DNA from 2 places in the Aliidiomarina sp. genome. Region 1 is predicted to be linked to the other one. Evidence: predicted binding sites of a transcription regulator. Region 1 holds the regulator's gene; the other holds the start of a gene.
What was found. The regulator LexA, encoded in region 1, represses DNA repair genes until DNA is damaged. The targets are predictions, from matches to a motif close to TACTGTATNNNNATACAGTA.
Positions count from the first base shown of each region.

Region 1 (12,570 bases):
AGCGAAGCCACGCCAGCGTTTGCGGGTGTAGATTTCGATGCAAGTGATATTCAAGCAACGGGTAATGTAGCGTTATTACCTGGCGAATATTATGTAACTGTTACGTTAGCAGATACAAAAGATGCAGCAATCGGCCCAATCTTGCTTGATTTAGCAGGTGGTGGTTTATATACCGCTATTGCTGTAGATGCTACTGGCGGTGGTTTATTACCGCAACTCATCTTGATGGATGATTTTGTAGCAGAAGAAATGTAATTCCCCTGGGCAAAGTAGTATTGCCTTCGCCGCCCTCACGTACTGTGAGGGCGGCTTTTTTATAATTTTTTTACCCTTGCGCTGCACTACAATTGCCCTTGCATGTAGCTGCTTTTGCGCAACCAGAGCCATTGCCCAAGCCCTCGAGCAGCCATAAAACAGCATAAAGCGAGCCATAAACTGTGATTGCCAAGGGTGGCAAAAGTAGGAATGAAATTGGTAATCGCCCACACCGGGAAGAAAATGCCAAAGGCAGCTATGAGCATGGTGTTCCGCATTGCTTTACTTGCGCCAAGGCCGATAAAAACGCCATCAAAGAAATAGCTCCAATGAGCGATGAGCGGCAGTATAATGAGCCATGGCAGGTAGATGCTTGCGGTGTTAATTACCTCTGGAATATTGGTAATCAAATGCACAATGGTATGGCCAAATAGCCAGAATATTGCCGCATAAACCGCAGCAAATAGAATTGACCAGAGTAAACCGAGCTGGTACCAACGCCTTATGCGCTCGGAATTCTTTTGCCCTTTTGCTTGGCCGATTAATGCTTCTACTGAATAGGCAATGCCATCAAGCCCTAAAGAAATGAGCACCAAGAACTGCATTAATACTGCATTGGCGGCTACTACCGGGGCACCGTAGTAACTGGCGTAGCCCGTCATCATTGCGATACATAGTTGTAACGCTAACGAACGAATGAAAATATCACGGTTCATATTCAACAGCGCTTGCATATTTTGCCATTGCGGCATTGGGAAACGCTTCAACCGTAGGGCTTTGCTAACGATTAGCAAACCAATAATGGCAGTACTCCATTCGGCGCCAAAAGAAGCCCAAGCAGCGCCCGCCACGTTCATGCCAAGGCCAATAATTAAAATCACATCCGCAATAACGTTAACGGCGTTGGTAAAAATCACCAATAGCATCGCGGCCCGTGCTTGCTGCCGGCCCAGCAAAACGCCCAGTACCACTAAATTGATCAACGCTGCTGGCGCTGCCCATACTCGAATTTGTATGTAGGCATTGGTAAGCTGTAATAGCTCGCCATCAATTGCTAAGATGGCGGCGAGCAGCCGGGCGAATAGTGGCGAGGCAAGAATGATACTAAGGCCAATTACTACCGCGAACACCACACCGTGAACAAAGTGTTGTTGTTGCTCAGTGATATTTTCCGCGCCGTAGGCATGCGCAATTACCGCAGTAGTCGACATTCGCAAAAATACCGCGAGTAAATAGATAAAACTAAGTACCATGGCGCCCAAGGCAACGGCGCTTAGATAAATAGCATCGGGCAAATGGCCGATAATCGCGGTATCAACAAGGCCAAGCATTGGGGCTGCGATATTGGAGATGATCATCGGCAAGGCAATGGCAAATACCATTTTGTGATCACGCTTGGGGAAAACCAATCGAAATGACGATCGCGAGCCAGCAGACATTAATTACACTCCGGAGATAAGTAATGCGATTAAAAAAATATGCGCTAATGCTAACACTTTTTGGCGCCTTACTGGGTTGTTCACCGAACTCAAATAGTGCTACTGCTACATCGGCTAATGAAGCAAGTGAAGCGAACGTAGCGAATGAGGCGCATGCCTCTATTTTGCTATATCACCATGTGAGCGATACAACACCCCGAGTTACCAGTGTAACGGCAGATGAGTTAAGGGATCACTTACAGTATTTGCGTGATAACGATTTTACCGTAATTGATATTCGTGATTCGATTGCTGCCGCAAAAGGCGAAAAAGAGATTCCCGAGAAATCGGTAGTAATTACCTTTGATGATGCTTATCAGAATATTTTTACTAATGGCTGGCCGGTATTAAAAGAGTTTGGCGTGCCTTGGACATTATTTGTAACTACGGATCCGGTTGGCCAAACAGCTGGCCGTTATATGAGTTGGGATCAGGTGCGTGAACTGCATGAAGCGGGCGTAGTAATTGCTAACCATTCTACCGATCACTCGCACATGCCGCGGCGAGTAGCAGGGGAAAGTGAGCAAGCCTGGCTGCGGCGCATGCGCGAAAATATTCTAGCGGCCGAAGCTAAAATAGAAGATGAAGTTGGCGTAAGTTATAAATTATTCGCCTATCCATACGGTGAGTACGATAACAAACTAGCGGATCTTGTAGCCGAGCTCGGCTTTATTGGCTTCGGCCAGCATTCTGGTGGTTTTGGGGCTACCAGTGATATGCGCGCAATTCCCCGTTTTGCGGCCGCAGGCATGTATGCAAATTTGCATACCTTGGGTACAAAAATGGCGGCACTATCGTTACCGGTGAAGGATGTGCAGTATCGCGATACACTATTACGCCACGATGAAACCAAACCCGAACTCACCCTAACTGTTGATATCAGTGATTTTCATCCTAATCAGGTAAATTGCTTTATCGGCGGGCAACCGCATAGCCCAAATTGGCAGGATGATCATACCTTTACTATTCAGGCTACCGAGCCATTGGCTATTGGCCGCGGCAGGTATAACTGCACAGCACCAAGCCGCGCAAAACCTGGCCGTTTCTATTGGTATTCTATGCAGTGGATTCGCCCCGATGCACAAGGTTCGTGGCCAGATTAATCGGTTTTTTGATACTCAAAGGGCTCCTTGCGATGGAACCCTTTGTAAGTTGCGCACGAGCAGAGATTGTTATTTTGCTAAAATACGCTGCACGGAATCGCGGATGGTTTGTTGCACTTGGCTACCCAGTAGCACATCTATTTCATCACTAAGAATTGCCGTGCGCTCATCAGAGGTGAAATCGCCGGCATCCGTTACGTGAACGTAGCGTTCAGATTTCAGGGTACTTACCAAAGTACTGAACACGCGCTTATCGTAAAATTCTGGTGCATCAATACCGTGCCGTGTTCCTACGCGCGAACCTACCTGTTCACTATACTGTTCCAGCTCATTGCGCGAAAGCGCATCCGATTGTTGTAATAACTCAAATACAATAGCGTAGCGAACCAGGGTTTCTTCAGCCGCATTCGCCAGTAAGGTTAGCTGCACGTAACCCGGTGTATTACGGCCAACAATAGTATAACTACCATCATTCTCCACCAGCCATTGCTGGCGCACAAACTCCTCGCAAAGTGCAGCTACCCAAAGCGGAACTTCACTACTGTGGCGATTAACAAACAGCTCGGCTTCCAACAGTGGGAATACCTTTTGCATAAACTGTGCAGCTTCTACTGCTGTGAATTTTTCGCCTTTGCGTGCAAAGCGCGCGAGCAGTGCCGGCACAATAAACATGTGCAGAATATTGTTGCGATAATAGGTTAGGGTTACCGCTTGTACTTGATCGAGCGCTACCACTGAACCAGCGTTGTTTTCGCTAATCGCTAACTTATCCATCTTTGTTAAATGCTCCCACAGCGCTTCAGTTTCCCATTCGGGTACATGGATATCATTGCTGTAAGGAACCTCGCGGTGCAACGCTAAGTAGCATTGAATTTGCGCAAGTAACTCTTCTTTAGTTAATGTGTGGCGCTCAGCGCTTAACAGTACTAATCCAGTTAAGTTAATGCTATTCAACGCTGCACCGTCATTAATGCGGCGCATCATAATATCAGCTAAATCATTCACAACTGGCGTTAACCAACGTGGTTTCGCTGGTTCTTCAGCTCCACGGGTAACTGAATCACGCCAATCAGGCTGCGTGTTATCAAGATACTCGGAAAGCCGCAGTGGCTCGCCAAAGGTTACAAACCCGTGGCCAAAGTTGCGTAATTTGCGTAGAATTCCGAATACTTGAAATACCGATTCTTTCTCCTTCTTCGCGCCTTTGAGTTCGCCATGGTAAGTAGCTACTTCCATTACATGTTCGTAGCCCAGATATACTGGCACAAATGTAACTGGCCGATTCACGCCGCGTAACTGGCTTTGTAGGGTCATTGCGAGCATGCCAGTTTTCGGCTGCAATAGCCTACCGGTGCGGCTGCGGCCACCTTCCATGAAGTATTCAACCGCATAACCTTTGCGAAATAATCGGGTGAGATATTCACGAAACACAGTGGAATACAGTTTGTTACCACGGAAACTACGGCGTAAAAAGAAGGCGCCACCGCGGCGAAATATTGTGCCTACTGGGAAGAAATTTAAGTTTACTCCAGCAGCAATGTGCGGCGGTACTAAGCCTTCTTTGTAGATTACATAACTTAATAACAAGTAATCCATGTGGCTGCGGTGGCAAGGAACATAAACAATTTCATGACCATCTTGGGCTAGTTTCCGAATGATATCGCCGTTTTTAACGGTGATGCCGTTATAGATTTTGTTCCATAACCAAGTAAGGAAATGATCGCCGAAGCGCACCAAGCCCTCTCGATAATCAGCGGCAACTTCATGTAAATAACTACGCGCTCTTTTTACTGCTTGTGCTTCAGTAATTTTCTTTGCGCGAGCTTCTTCGTTGATGGCTGCTCGAATCGCGGAAGATTCCAATAGCTCTTGGATCATTGCTTCGCGCCCGAGTAATTTAGGCCCCGCAACTGCATAGCGAAGGCGGGCAAAGTGGGTGCGAGCAACGCGAGTAAGTTTATGGGCAAGTTCCACATCACTGGCGTGGCTTGTGGCCATAGTACGTAAGCTTACCGGCCGTGAAACTCGAGCCAGAATATTGCGGCCAGAAAATAACACCAACCAAAACTTACGAAATTTGCCGGGAACTTCGATATCCGCGGTCATGGTGCGGCCTTCATTATGCTCACGGCCAGGCTCACGGCCCCAAAAAAGACCTATTGGGTACATATGTACGTTGTAGCTGGAATTCTGCTGATGTAGGTTGAGTAACTCCACGAATGCATCTTGCGGTGTTTGCCCCAACCTGCGTTTTGGGTCTTCCAGATACAACACCCGATCATAAAGCTTGCCATTCAGCGCTAGCGGCTCGGTTGGATCGGGTAACTGTAAAGCGTGAGCTGCTTTCCGTGCCGCCACAAGATCGGTGGCAGAAGGGCTACGCATTACGTACACCACGTGGTCTGGCGCCGAAGGCTTTTGCTCATGTTCGTCAGCGATCGCTGAAACCTTGGTGAGCCAACTTACAGGTAGGCGAATCAATTTATACATTAACGATGTTGTTCTCATTTCTTCTCCGGCAGCTAACCAAGCAACCCATATATTGCGCATAGAATATCATTTTTAACGGGTTGTTGCTGCTCTGGCAAAAATTGTTCAAAAAAAGTTGCGCTGTATGGATTACTGTATATACTAACAGTGTACTGTATGAATAAACAGGTGATGATATGCGTCCGTTAACGCCAAGACAGCAACAAATTCTCGATATGATTCGCACTAATATTGAAGCAACAGGTATGCCACCAACGCGTGCTGAAATTGCTCAGCGTTTAGGTTTTCGTTCGGCGAATGCAGCTGAAGAGCATTTAAAGGCTTTAGCGAAAAAAGGCATGATTGAAATGATGCCTGGCATGTCGCGTGGTATTCGCCTAATTCAAGAAGACGCCACTTTGGTGGATAACCTTGGCTTACCTTTAATAGGGCAGGTAGCTGCCGGTGAGCCGATATTAGCGCAACAGCACATCGAAGGGCATTATCAAGTAGATCAATCGATGTTTCATCCACATGCCGATTTCTTGCTTCGGGTAAATGGGATGAGCATGAAAGAAATCGGCATCCTTGATAATGACATCCTTGCAGTACATAAAACCAACGAAGCCCGCAATGGCCAAATAGTTGTTGCCCGTGTGGAAGACGACGTTACCGTAAAACGCTTTGAACGCCGCGGAAATATGGTTCTCCTGCATCCCGAAAACGAAGAGTTTTCGATTATTCAGGTAGATCTAACCCAACAGTTTATGACCATTGAAGGGTTGGCCGTAGGTGTAATTCGCAATGGAGGCTGGTTATGAATTATTCTTCTTTAGCTCGGAAATTTGCCCACCCTGGGGTTTGGGGCAACGAAAATACTGCCACTCAATGTGTAAATGTTTCTGAACAAGCAATGCATCAGCAACTTTGGGCAACCTTAAGCACGATGCGTAAGCGCGATGACCAATGGGTTACTGTAATCGGTAAGCCCCCGCGTACACTTATCGCTCAGCTTATCGCGGCAGGTATTCGGCCAGATCGCATTCGTAAGGTGTCTACTAGCAACAGCGAAACCGCGTTGTGGGCTACGGAACAGGCGTTACTTATTGATAATAGCCAACTTGTTATCGCTTGGTTAACACCTTATAGCGGCCGTGATAAGCAGCGGATTCAATTGGCGGCAAAAGCCAGCAAAGCGTTGAACTTTATCTTTGCACCTGATTATCAACCAGCTGCGGTGCATTAAAAACAAGCACTAAGAAATCTTAGCGAGATTATTAAATGAACAGCTTTGTTTAAAAAACAAACATTCCGTCTCCACTCACTCCAAAAATTTTGGAGTTTCCCCAGGGGTTGTTAACAACAACCCCTTTTTTATTAACATTTTTGGTGGTATTTTGATCCACATCAAATAACCCGCTGTGGTTACGAAGAAGTATACTTATGTGCGTAATACCTAAGTAATTCGTTTCAGCGACTTGATAATACCTAAACAATAATTGCCATTAAGGCAAAAAATAATAACAAAAGGTTATGCAAGCATTGGGATTTTTTGGGGAAATGTTGTTCCTGCCTTGCTAACCTCTTTGTTCTTCGAAATCTTCATACTCTGCCCCCAGCACCTGAAGATGCCTAAGAATAAGAGGAGAAGTCGAGTGAAAGTGAGACTAACGAGCCTGCTCGTCGGTGCGATAGCGTTGTTCACAGCAACCATTGCTTCGGCGCAACCAAGCCAGTTAAATCTTACCCGTGGTGCAACCGATATAAGCCGGCAAGTGTACGATCTGCACATGTTGGTTTTTTATATTTGCGTTGCTATTGGCGTAGTGGTTTTCACTGCAATGTTCATTTCAATCGTTCGGCATCGCAAAAGCCGTGGTGTTGAACCAGCGAAGTTCCATGACAACGTAAAGGTTGAAATTGCGTGGACAGTAATCCCATTTTTGATTTTGATTGGGATGGCCGTACCGGCAACTATTACATTGATCAAAATGGACGATACCAGTGAATCTGATCTCAGTGTTCTGGTTACCGGTTCGCAATGGCGTTGGCATTACAGCTACTTGGATTACGATGTTGAATATCTGAGTAACATGGCAACTCCTCGAGAACAGATTTATGGCCGCTTACCGCAAACTGAGAACTATCTCCTTGAAGTGGACCGCCCATTAGTGATCCCAACCGGGAAAAAGGTTCGCTTCCTGATTACTTCAGACGATGTAATTCATTCTTGGTGGGTGCCTGAGTTTGCAGTGAAGAAAGATGCCAACCCGGGTTATATCAACGAAGCATGGACTCGCGTAGATAAGCCAGGCATTTATCGTGGCCAATGTGCTGAGCTGTGCGGCCGTGATCATGGCTTTATGCCGATTGTGGTGATTGCCAAAGAACCAGCCGACTTCGAGGCTTGGATTCAAGGTGAAGAACAGCGCTTAGCTGAACGCCGTGCTGAAGAAGAGCGTTTATTGTCTATGGAAATGGATAAAGACGAGCTTATGCGCATTGGTCAACAAATTCACCTTTCCCAATGTGCGGCATGCCATCAGCCAAACGGCCAAGGTATTCCCGGAGTGTTCCCGGCGATTGCCGGATCAGAAGTGGCGTTGAATGATCGCGCGCGCCATATTGATGTGGTGGTGAACGGCGTGGCTGGCAGCGCAATGCAATCGTTCCGAAACAGTTTGAGTATGAGTGAGATTGCAGCAGTTGTTACCTACCAACGCAATGCGTGGGGTAACGATACTGGCGATGTTGTGCAAGCTGCGGATATCCACAATCACATTCAAGGTAACCAATAGGGGGCATTGCTATGAGCACTATTACTGATACCCATAGCGCCCCAGCGGCGCATGATGATCACGATCATCACGACCACAAGCCAACAGGTATTAAACGTTGGTTATTTACTACCAACCATAAAGATATCGGTACGATGTATTTATGGTTTAGTTTTGCGATGTTCCTGTTAGGCGGCAGCATGGCGTTAATGATTCGCGCCGAATTGTTCCAGCCAGGCATGCAAATTATTGATCCGCATTTCTTCAACCAAATGACCACCATGCATGGTGTGATTATGGTATTTGGTGCGGTAATGCCAGCATTTGTTGGTTTAGCCAACTGGATGATTCCAATGATGATTGGTGCGCCGGACATGGCGTTACCACGCATGAACAACTGGTCATTTTGGATCTTACCATTTGCTTTTCTGATTATGCTATCGTCATTCTTTATGCCCGGTGGTGCCCCAGCATTCGGCTGGACCTTCTATGCTCCACTTTCTACTACTTACAGTACAGATTCCACGGCGCTGTTTGTATTTGCGATGCATATTATGGGCATGAGCTCGATCATGGGTGCGATTAACGTAATCGTTACCATTATGAACATGCGGGCTCCTGGCATGAACTATATGAAGATGCCACTGTTTGTATGGACATGGTTTATTACTGCATTCCTCCTTATTGCAGTGATGCCAGTATTGGCGGGTGTAGTTACCATGGTACTTACTGATAAGTACTTTGGCACATCATTCTTTGATGCGGCGGGTGGCGGTGACCCAGTGTTGTTCCAGCATCTATTCTGGTTCTTCGGGCACCCTGAAGTATACATCATGATTCTGCCCTCGTTTGGTATCGTATCAGCAATCATTCCGGCATTTGCGCGTAAGCGGTTATTTGGTTACGCCTCAATGGTATACGCTACCGCGTCAATTGCAGGCTTGTCGTTCTTAGTATGGGCTCACCATATGTTCACTACCGGGATGCCAACCTTTGCGTCGCTATTCTTTATGTATATGACGATGCTGATCGCGGTGCCTACAGGAGTGAAGATATTTAACTGGGTAAGCACCATGTGGCGCGGTGCAATGACATTTGAAACACCGATGTTATTCTCAATTGCGTTTGTGGTGCTATTTACCATTGGTGGTTTGTCCGGAGTAATGCTGGCAATTACACCAGTAGATTACCAATACCATGACACCTACTTTGTAGTAGCTCACTTTCATTATGTGTTGGTATCGGGCGCGGTATTCTCGATTCTAGCTGCTGCCTACTATTGGTTACCGAAGTGGTCTGGGGTTATGTACGATGATTTTCTGAGTAAGATGCACTTCTGGTGCTCGCTTATTTCAGTAAACATTTTGTTCTTCCCAATGCACTTCGTTGGTTTGGCAGGCATGCCGCGCCGAATTCCAGATTATGCCCTGCAGTTCGCCGATATTAATGCGATTGTAAGTGTTGGTGGGTTCTTATTTGGTTTCTCGCAGCTTATTTTCTTAGCTGTAGTTGTGAAGTGCGCTCTGAAGAAAGGCGAACCCGCACCAGCGAAACCATGGGAAGGGGCTGAAGGCTTAGAGTGGACAGTGCCTTCACCGGCGCCATACCACACCTTTGATGTGCCACCTAAGGTATAACTGCAATGAGTGAACAGAACGAAGAAAAGAAAGCAGCGCGCCCGAACAATAGCCGGATAATTACTCGGCTATTGGCCTCGGTGATGTTGATGTTTGCTTTTGGTTTTGCCTTGGTGCCGCTATACGAAAAGTTTTGTGAAATAACGGGCTTTAATGGCCGTACCAGCAATACTGCTGCACAAACTATCGATGGTATGCAGGTTGATCAATCCCGGGTAGTAACCGTGGAGTTCCACACGCGTGTTAGCCGTGGGGTTCCATGGGAATTCTCTCCCGAGGTTCGTTCTATTCGAATTCACCCAGGTGAAGTAAAAGTAGTTAATTTTTATGTTGAGAACCGCACCGATAAGAATGTGATTGCGCAGGCATTACCCTCAGTATCCCCAGGTGAAGCGTCGCTGTATTTAAACAAAACTGAATGTTTTTGTTTCGAGCAGCAACCTTTAGCAGCAGGCGAGCGAGCTGTAATGCCCATGCAATTCTATCTGGATCCTGATTTGCCAGATCACATTACGCGGTTCACATTATCTTACATGATGTATGACCTAACCGACCAAGTTCGGGTTACTGCCAGCCGGGCAGAATAAGGGGTTTCGAATGAATACTGAAAAACCGGATAATACAAAATATTACGTGCCAGATCAGAGTATCTGGCCAATCGTGGGGGCTCTTGCGCTGGGTTTAATCGCCTTTGGTGCCGGCCATTTTACAATTGAAGCATCAAGACAAGAAGCAGGCTTTGGCCATTATGTGCTAGGTGCCGGCCTCTTGGTACTAATCATTATGTTAGTGGGTTGGTTTGGTGATCAAATTCGGGAATCACGCGCTGGTTTGTATAACGCTCAGCTAGGCCGTTCTTACAGACAAGGTATGCTGTGGTTTATCTTTTCCGAAGTAATGCTGTTTATGGCTTTTTTCGGTGCTTTGTTTTACGCGCGCATGATCGCCTTACCATGGCTGGGCGGTGCAAGTAACAACGCGGCTACCGGTGCTATTTTATGGCCGAACTTTGAAGCGATATGGCCATTAACGTTAACGCCAGGTGGCACTGAAACCGAGGCGATGGGTTGGTTAGGTTTACCATTGATTAACACCGCAATTTTGGTGGTTTCATCGGTAACCCTGCACTTTGCCCATGTTGGCTTAGAAGAGGCGAAACGGAAGGCGTTAACTAATTGGTTGGTTGTTACAATTGTATTGGGCTTAATCTTCCTTGGCTTGCAAATGTATGAGTATGTGCATGCTTACCGTGATTTAGGGCTTACCCTGCAATCGGGCGTGTATGGGAATACCTTCTTCCTATTAACGGGTTTACATGGTATTCACGTGTTCTTAGGGGTTACCTTACTGATCATTATGCTAGGCAGGGTAATGGCAGGGCACTTTACTAAAGATGACCAATTTGGCTTTCAAGCGGCGGCTTGGTACTGGCACTTTGTAGATGTGGTTTGGCTGATACTGTTTGTATTTGTATATATTATTTAACAACCAAAAAGGTGGCGCCCCGGGTTAGTAGGGGCGCTGATTTAATGTAGTAATATCAAATGCAAGCGCAAGGATAATTAATAAGATCACAAGCGCAGAATATGCCACACGACGACCTATGTAATGTGACATTGGCGGTGCATCGGGATCGTTTTTGAGCGCACTGAACAAGCCTCGAAATAAGTTTGCAATGATATAAAGCAGTAATGCGACGAGTAGTATTTTGAGAATAGTATCTAACACGGCAGGTCCTCAGTTGTTATGACAGTCCTTCGCCTCGGTTCATTATTATTTCGCTTCCATCCTGGAGCGCTGTTGATTACTTTGCTTGCGATTGTAGTAATGGTCAAGCTCGGTTTTTGGCAAATCGACCGTGGGCAAGAAAAACAAGCCATTATTGATCGCTATGAAGCCTCAGAACAACAATTCGTTTTACACGCAGACAATCTTGCCCAAGCTGCTACGCAGCCTGATTCAGAAGTGCGAGTTACCGCAACTTTACACCCAGAGTATGTGTTTTACATCGATAACCAAATTCATCAAGGCAGGGCGGGCTATCACGTGCTGGCGTTAGCCGCCAGTGCAGATTTAAACCCTTACTTGCTGCCGGTTAATTTAGGTTGGATTCCTGGCGAGCGCAGCCGCGCCCAGTTACCCAACCTAAGCTTGCCAACAGAATCCGTTACCGTGATTGGGCGTGTGCGCTTACCGGCAGAAAATCCATTTATGCTCGGTGAGCAAAGCTTTACTGAGCAGCCGGGGTGGCCATTGCGAATTCAATACCCGGAGCTTGATAAAATGGCTCAAGCACTAAATCTACCGCTGGCGCCATTTATGGTGCTGCAAAGCCCAGATGCCGAATTTGGCTACGTGCGCGAGTGGCCAGTAGTGGTAATGACACCCCATCGACATTATGCCTATGCGGTGCAATGGTTTGGGTTAGCGTTAGCGGCACTAATTATTTTCTTCGTGGCTAGCCGTGAGAAACCGGCAGCGAAACAGGAGCAGGAATGAGTAAGCAAGAATTCACACCAGATCAATTAAAGTTTAAGAAGAAGAACCAACGGGTGTTGTTGATCGTTGCTGCGGTATTCCTATTGCCGTTGCTTGCGGCAAAGTTAGTATTGTCGATGGGTTGGTATGAAAGCGGTGTAAGTAATAAAGGGAACTTGGTACAGCCTGAGATCCAGTTTACTGAAGCTGCTAATGCCGCTTTACCCGCCAAGTGGCGGATAGCTTATAGCATGCCAGAGCATTGCGAAGAAGCCTGCTTAAATAGCCTCTACGTGGCTGGGCAGTTATTTCACGCACTAGGCCGGCAACAAGAGCGCGTATTACCAGTGGCAATCGCGGGGGTAGGTTCAGC
Region 1 covers NZ_JBLRWZ010000030.1:9,966-22,535, reverse strand. The annotation lists gene ACNA7P_RS08780 (DUF4397 domain-containing protein) at 1-255, shown strand, start outside; gene ACNA7P_RS08775 (MATE family efflux transporter) at 342-1,694, opposite strand; gene ACNA7P_RS08770 (polysaccharide deacetylase family protein) at 1,718-2,836, shown strand; gene plsB (glycerol-3-phosphate 1-O-acyltransferase PlsB) at 2,906-5,344, opposite strand; gene lexA (transcriptional repressor LexA) at 5,503-6,126, shown strand; gene ACNA7P_RS08755 (hypothetical protein) at 6,123-6,551, shown strand; gene coxB (cytochrome c oxidase subunit II) at 6,961-8,103, shown strand; gene ctaD (cytochrome c oxidase subunit I) at 8,115-9,719, shown strand; gene ACNA7P_RS08740 (cytochrome c oxidase assembly protein) at 9,725-10,306, shown strand; gene ACNA7P_RS08735 (cytochrome c oxidase subunit 3) at 10,317-11,204, shown strand; gene ACNA7P_RS08730 (DUF2909 domain-containing protein) at 11,229-11,447, opposite strand; gene ACNA7P_RS08725 (SURF1 family protein) at 11,466-12,218, shown strand; gene ACNA7P_RS08720 (hypothetical protein) at 12,215-12,570, shown strand, end outside.

Region 2 (7,965 bases), on a different contig from region 1:
TACGGTAAAAGTACAGAACTGGGATAAAACCATCACCACCATCCCTACCCGCCGGTTTATTACCGATTCGTTTAAAAACTGGCGCGGCATGCAAGATTCGGGTGGCCGGCGTATTATGCGCAATATTTTGTTGGATCAGCAAAGTATTGGCTTTTTGAGTGATGAAGATAAAACTCGATTATCGCGCTTTCGATTATTGCGTGAGTATCTAGAAAGTAAACAGAAAGAAATTGATGATTGGAATCAATCACTTAAAGACGAAGGTAAAGAGCCTGCAAATACTAGGCGTATCACGAATATCGGTACCTTCCGAGCTTATATCTTAAACTATTTGAAGCACCACCAGCGCATACACCAAGATATGACCATGATGGTACGGCAGTTGGCGCCAACATCTGATGGCTTGCCGCTGCAAGTATATGGGTTTACCAATACTACAGCTTGGGTAGATTACGAGGCAATTCAATCTGATTTGTTTGATCACCTTCTTTCTATTCTGCCGGAGTTTGGCTTGCGTGTTTACCAGCATCCAAGCGGTGTGGATTTACGCTCACTGCGTGATACGAGCGTAAAAACTACGGTGCCAGAAGACAAGCCGGATTAAAGGGTTTCCCGATCTAGCACTTCTTGAATACGCTCATCTTTTAATTGCCAACGGCTATTTAGCCAGCTTTGAAAATGATCCCGAAACTCGGGATCATTAAAGTAATCCCCGCGCAAATCGTCGGTTACTGGAATGCGATCAATATATACATAAATCTTTTTCAACCTACCGGCCAACAAATCTAGCACGATAGAGCGATTGCTTTGCCGATCAGGATATACCAAGGTGATATCAAGGATTTCTTGAAATTGATTACCCATGGCTTGCAACGTAAATGAGGTTCCACCTGCTTTTGGGGTTAATAAATGCCGATAAGCGCTTTGCTTTTGTTGCCGCTTTTGTTCTGTAAAGCGCGTGCCTTCGCAAAAATTGATCACCGTAGTAGGAATATTGCGAAATTTTTCACATTTCTCTCGCGTGGTTTCAATATCCTTACCTTTTAGCTCTGGGCGTTTCGCAATTTGCTCCTTGCTGTAGCGCTTCATAAACGGCATATCGAGCACCCAACAACCAACACCGATAATCGGTACCCAAAACAACTCTTGCTTTAGAAAGAAGCGTGGCATGGGTAGGTTCTTACGCGATAAGTGCATCAGAGCCACGATATCTACCCAGCTCATGTGATTGCAGAGAATCATGAACCAACCATTCCGATCGTTCGGAATATCACCTTCTACAAACCATTCTACTGAGTAACTAATACGAAACATTGCTGAAACTGCATAAGCCCACCCGCGAAACGCGCCATTGGCTAAGCGCGAAATAAAACGCTGCACAGCCGGAATCGGAATAATGAACTTAAAAATACCCAAAACAATAATAGTGATACCGATTACTGCGGTTGCGATAGCGCCCCACAGAAAATTAAACAGTACCCGCAATGGAGCTGGTAAAAAATGCAACATAAGCATGCTTCCCTATAATTTTTATTCTTTGTTAATCATACCTTAACTTACCTAAAACGCAGAACTCCTTGCAAAGAAAATAGAATTGCATACACTGTATATACGTACAGTATTTTGGTATTCAAAGGAGAGCGTAATGCATGCAGAGCTGCAACAGCTTATTGAGCGCGGTTCGCTATGGAAAGGTAATGCAAGGCCTTGTAGTGCTAGGGAGCAAGCAGATGTGCATGTATCGAGTGGCCAGAGTGTGTTGGACCAAGCGCTTGGCGGAGGCTGGTTATGTGGGCGGGTGCATGAATTGCAATGTGCACATTTATTTAGTGGTGAATTAAGTTTGCTTGCAGCTGGCATTGCAAAAGCAGCCGAACTAGCGCGGCCTGTATTTTGGTTAGCGCCGCCAGCCATTCCGTATGCTCCAGCATTACAAGGAATGCTAGCACTGCAGGCAAACAACGCAATAGCAAAAACTTCTAGCAGTAGTGCTGCGCAGCACATTGTGATTAATCCAGCCAATGCGGTAGATGCCTTATGGGCTGCGGAAACAATATTGCATAGTGGCCAAGTAGCGATGCTGCTGCTTTGGGCGGAACAGCTTAGCGCTACAGCAGTACGCCGTTTGCACCTAGCTGCAGCCGAGAGTGACGCTTGGGTATTTGTGATTACGGGTGTGCAAAATGAGGAAGCGCGTAGTTATGCAACGCGTTTACGTGTGCATGTTGAGCCTGCACATAGCCGCGATAATGTAGCGCAGTTGGCAAATGTGCAGTGGCAGTTGTTAAAGCGTAACGGTGGCTGGCCGATTCGCTTGCCACGGCAGCCATTACCTCGCTGGCCTTCCGGTTAGCAGCTTATTGGTAGCGGCTTTCGAATAGCGATATAGGCGAATATATGTGGGTATATGTGCAGTTACCTGCGCTGCAGTTGGATCGAATGCAAGCGTTACAACCTGAATTAAAGGGCTTACCCGCAGTGTTGTATGGGCAGCAGGAGCAGCGAGTGGTGCAGGCCAATGAAACGGCGATGGTAATGGGGATTCAACCCGGATGCTCATTATCAGATGCTTGGGTGCTGGCTGAGAATTTAGCGGCTTATCCTTATCGAGAGGCTCAACAGCGGCATTTATTGCAACAGCTGGCAGCCGATTTGTACCAAGTGTTTGCGCTTATTAGCCTTGATGCCCCGGCTGGTTTTTGGCTTGATTTAAAGCCAATGCGGAAGTTGTATCCTGATATACAGCAAAGCCAACAGCAGTTAATGCTGCAGCTTGCTCCTTGGCAATTGCGCTATCAATGCGGTTCTGGTGCCACCCCTTTAGTGGCAAAAATGTTGGCGCAGGCGGGCGTAACAAATGCGGCCGATGTGCCGATTCACTACTTACCCTGCGCCCCAAAACTAATTGAAAAACTACAGCGCTTGGGCTTGCACACGCTTGGAGCTTTGCAGGCTATTCCACGTGCTTTGGCGGGGCAACGCATGGGGCAAGAGTTAGTGCAATGGCTGGCGCGTATTCAAGGTGAGCAGCATGAATTACTACACTACTTCCAGCCACCGCAATGGTTTTATCAACGTTTTTGTTTAGTGGCAGAAGCGCGTAGCTGGCAAGCATTGCGGTTTCCATTAAAGCGAATGCTGCAAGAGCTAGAACACTTCTTAGAAGGCCGGCAGCAAGAAACGCGTTATTTGCAGTTAGTGTTACACCATCGTGATCATGAACCCACTCGTATAGAAATCGGTTTGGCCCATGGTGCTTATTTAGCAAATGAGCTAGATAATTTTTGTCAGTTAAAAATAGTGGCGTTGAAGTTAGCCGCTCCTGTTTTAGAGCTCGGTTTACAAGCTAAGCAGTTGCACCCGCGTAGCAAACAGCATGGTGATTTACTCAATAGTGGCAAAAAGCAACGTAAGCCATTGCCGCGGCTGTTGAATGAATTACAGCTTCGGCTTGGGCAAGCGCGAGTATTTGCAGTGCAAACAGCCAACGAATGGTTACCAGAACAGGCCTGGCAGCGCTCTCCGGCCGGTGCATACTTAACCTCCGCACAAGGGGCTGGTAAAAACACCGCGCTGGCCCAAGAGTTGGGTGCACATCCTTTGGGTAGGCCGTTATGGCTGTTACCGCAGCCGCAACCGGTACAAATACAACAATGGCAACTATTGCGCGGGCCAGAGCGGCACTGTACGCCGTGGTGGCAGCCCCAGCCTCATGATATGAATGGTATTGCTCAGGGAGTATGCCGAGATTACTGGTTGGGGTTAAATGCGCTTGGGCAACCCGGTTGGTTGTTTTACGATTACCAGCAGCAATGCTGGTGGCAGCAGGGTTGGTTTAGCTAATGGCTTATGCAGAGTTGCATTGCTTAAGCCACTACAGTTTTTTGCGAGCGGCATCTTCTCCTGCAGAGTTAGTGCTGCAAGCAGCTCAACTCGGCTATTCGGCGATTGCGATCACTGATGAATGCTCTTATGCGGGGTTAGTAAAAGCTTGGCAAGCCAGTAAGCAAGCAAACTTGAAGTTAATTAGTGGCAGTGAGTTTCGCTGTCAGCAGTTTGGAGTATTCGTATTACTAGCCAAAAATCGCCAAGGTTATGGCCAAATCGGCCGCTTCATTAGCCAATGTAGGCGTGCTGCCGAAAAAGGCAGCTACACATTTGCGGCGCAAGATTTACTCGAGAGTGATTTAAGTAACTGTTTATTATTGTGGTTACCGCGGTTTATGCAACCAGCTCATGGTAATCATCAGTGTGCAACTGATGTTGTAACTGCCGCAACTGCGGAATTTACCACGCCCTCCAGTGCTTCTAGGAATCCAATTGCAGAACTAGCGCAGCAATTACAAACTGCATTTCCACAACGTTGTTGGCTGATGTACCAACGCTATTTGCAGCCCACGGATCGGCAACAGATGCAGTATTTGCGGCAATTCTCGGCCACTACCGGCTGGCCGATAGTGGCTACAGGTGGCGTACGCATACACCACCGAGAACGGTTACCGTTATTGCATGTGTTACAAGCCATCCGCAAGCACATTCCGGTGGCCAAATTAGGTTTCTCGCGGCTTGCGAATGCGGAAGTGAGTTTGCGCACGTTAGCAGAACTCGAGCAGTTGCTGCCGGCAAAATGGTTGGCAGAAACAGAAGTAATTGCGCAACGCTGTAGCTTTAACTTAAGTGAGTTGCGCTATGAATACCCTGCTGAAGTAGTGCCGCAAGGCTTTACCGCTAATGGTTATTTACGCCAGCTTGGCTTGCAGGGCTTACGCTGGCGCTATCCGAATGGTGTGCCAAAGGCAATTCGTGAGCAATTGGAAAAAGAGCTTACCTTAGTAGAAGAGCTAGGCTATGCGCACTTCTTCCTTACCATTCACGATGTTGTGGTATTCGCGCGGCAGCAGAATATTTTGCACCAAGGCCGAGGCTCGGCGGCCAATTCGGTATTGTGCTATTGCTTAGGAATTACGGCGGTAAACCCAGCGCAATCACAGCTGCTATTCGAGCGATTTATTTCTCGAGAGCGTAATGAGCCGCCAGATATTGATGTTGATTTTGAGCATGAGCGACGCGAAGAAATAATTCAGTATATTTATAATAAATACGGCCGTAATCGAGCGGCGTTGGCGGCTACTGTAATCACCTATCGGTTACGTAGTGCGCTGCGCGATGTGGGTAAAGCACTGGGCTTTCCAGAGGCGCAAATTGAACAGTTTTTAAATCGCTTAGATCGTCGTGATAGTGAAAACGATTGGCGCATACAACTCCAGCAAATGGGCGTAATGAATCATCCGCAAGGAGCGCATTTGCTGATGCTTACCGAGGCGCTGCTGGGTTTTCCACGGCACCTTTCGCAACATGTGGGTGGTTTTGTTATAGCCGCGGGCGAATTAGCCGATTTAGTGCCGATTGAGAATGCGGCTATGGCAGAGCGCACGGTAATTCAGTGGGATAAAGATGATATTGAAGCCCTTTGTTTGCTCAAAGTTGATGTGTTAGCGCTTGGTATGCTTACAGCAATTCGTAAAACTCTTGCGTTATTGCCAAATTTTTATGGCGTGCAACATAGTTTGGCGAGTATTCCACAAGATGATCCACAGGTGTATCGAATGCTGCAAAAAGCTGATTCGGTAGGCGTGTTTCAAATTGAATCTCGGGCGCAGATGAACATGCTGCCGCGCTTAAAGCCAAATTGCTTTTATGATTTAGTGATTCAAATTGCCATTGTGCGGCCAGGGCCTATTCAAGGTGATATGGTGCATCCCTATTTACGGCGCCGCGCAGGCAAAGAATCTATTACCTACCCTAACCCCGCAGTAGAGCAAGTGCTCAAGCGCACCTTGGGCGTTCCTATTTTTCAAGAGCAAGTAATTAAATTAGCCATGGTAGCAGCCGGCTTTAGTGGTGGTGAGGCCGATGCGTTGCGGCGTGCGATGGCGAGCTGGCGCAGCAAAGGCAAACTTATGGCATTCCAAGAAAAGTTAATTAACGGCATGCGCGCTCGAGGTTATAGCCAAGAATTTGCGGAACGGTTATTCGAGCAAATCTGTGGCTTTGGTGAATATGGCTTTCCAGAATCTCACTCAGCTAGTTTTGCCAACTTAGCTTACGCTTCCTCATGGTTGAAGTGCCACTATCCGGCCGCATTTTATGTTGGTTTGCTGAATAGCCAGCCAATGGGCTTTTACACCGCCTCTCAATTAATTCAAGATGCGCGCCGCCATCAGGTAGCAGTGTTACCGATCTCCATTAATAGCAGTACCTGGAATCATGCGTTACAACCATCTGCAGAGCCTCAGCATGCACAAGCACTTAGTGTTTCAGCAGAAACCCCGGCGCAGCCTTCGGCAAAGAGCGCAGCAGAACCGATGATCAGGCTTGGCTTTCGCTTAATCAAGGGGTTAGTGCAGCACGAGCTCAATCGGTTATTGCAGCACCGGCCAGTTGCTGGGTTCACGGATATGCAGGAGTTTTTGCAAATCTGTGAGGCGTGCAGCTTTAGTGATAGGGGTAAAGAGTTACTAGCAAGTGCAAACGCTCTTGTTGAGCTCAGTGGTAATCGTTATCAAACGCGCTGGAATTTAACCACCCTGCGTGAACCCAATCCCCAACGGGAAACAGAGCAGCTTTCGCTACTGAACGTGCATGAGCAGCCAATGAATGAATACGCGCTTGCTGCTCCAAATGAATTTGCAAACATGCAGGAAGATTATCAATCCTTAGGGCTTACCTTAGGCAAGCACCCGTTAGCACTATTGCATGAGTTAGATGTGTTACCGAAGCATCATACAGCGAATGCGTTACCGAGCCTACGCTCAGGGCAGTTGGTAACGGTTATCGGCCTAGTTACGAATCGGCAACGGCCAAGTACCGCGAGTGGCGTTACCTTCCTAACCTTAGAAGATCATACGGGCACTATTAATGTAGTGCTCTGGCAAGAGCTGGCTCGCCGGCAACGCAAGCAGTGGCTGAAGGCCCAATTGTTACAAGTAAAGGGTGTATTGGAAATTGAAGGTGATGTTATTCATATTGTGGCGGGAGATTTACGTGATTTAACTGGGCAGCTACCAAATGCCCAAGTTAAATCACGTGATTTCCATTAACGATTACTGCTCGCTCAGCTTGTCACTATGCCGCGAGCAATATGCGTTATGTGCTGTGATTACTCTGCTTCTGCTAAGTAATCGTTTTTTAACCATACATAATTTTCGGCAGATTTCTTTAAAAAAGCCTGCTCTTCATCCGTAAGGCGGCGCGCTTGTTTCACAGGGCTGCCTACATATAAATAGCCACTCGTTAAACATTTGCCAGGCGGAACCAACGAACCGGCACCAATGATTACATCATCCTCTACTACGGCGCCATCCATTACCGTGGCCGACATGCCAATCAAAATCCGATTACCCACAGTGCAGCCGTGCAACATTACTTGGTGGCCTACCGTTACATCATCACCAATAATCAAAGGGTAACCCGTAGCATCCTCTGGGCTAGTACGGGTAACGTGCAAAATGGCACCATCTTGTACGTTTGTTCGTGCGCCAATGCGAATATGGTTCACATCACCACGCGCTGCAACTAACGGCCAAATGCTACTATCGGCGCCAATTTCAATGTCACCCACCAAAACTGCGGATGGATCTACAAAAACCCCCTCGCCTAATTTTGGCAATTTACCCTTATAGGAACGGCCCACGAATGCACTTGCTGTCATAATCACCTCACCTGCCACGCGCTCACATAGCGCTTTGCTTAGAAAACATGCTGTATACGTTTGATCTTACGCCAACCTGACGAATTTTTCTGCGGTTAACACAAAAAAACAAGAAAACTTGCAAAAAGAGCTTGCCCGTTTCGCTCAGGTCTATATAATTCGCCCCACTTCGAAGGCAGTAACGATAAGCACTTAGCGAATCAAGCCAACGAAAACGGGATTTAGGTAAAAAGGTAAAGTTGTTAAAACGAAGC
Region 2 covers NZ_JBLRWZ010000051.1:642-8,606, forward strand. The annotation lists partial or broken gene ACNA7P_RS10595 (mechanosensitive ion channel family protein) at 1-604, shown strand, start outside; gene ACNA7P_RS10600 (acyltransferase) at 601-1,509, opposite strand; gene ACNA7P_RS10605 (ImuA family protein) at 1,646-2,353, shown strand; gene ACNA7P_RS10610 (Y-family DNA polymerase) at 2,398-3,843, shown strand; gene ACNA7P_RS10615 (error-prone DNA polymerase) at 3,843-7,100, shown strand; gene ACNA7P_RS10620 (gamma carbonic anhydrase family protein) at 7,160-7,711, opposite strand.
Region 2: ACNA7P_RS10605 (ImuA family protein) is a predicted target of LexA. The motif match lies at 1,602-1,621, and genes of this name have one in related genera.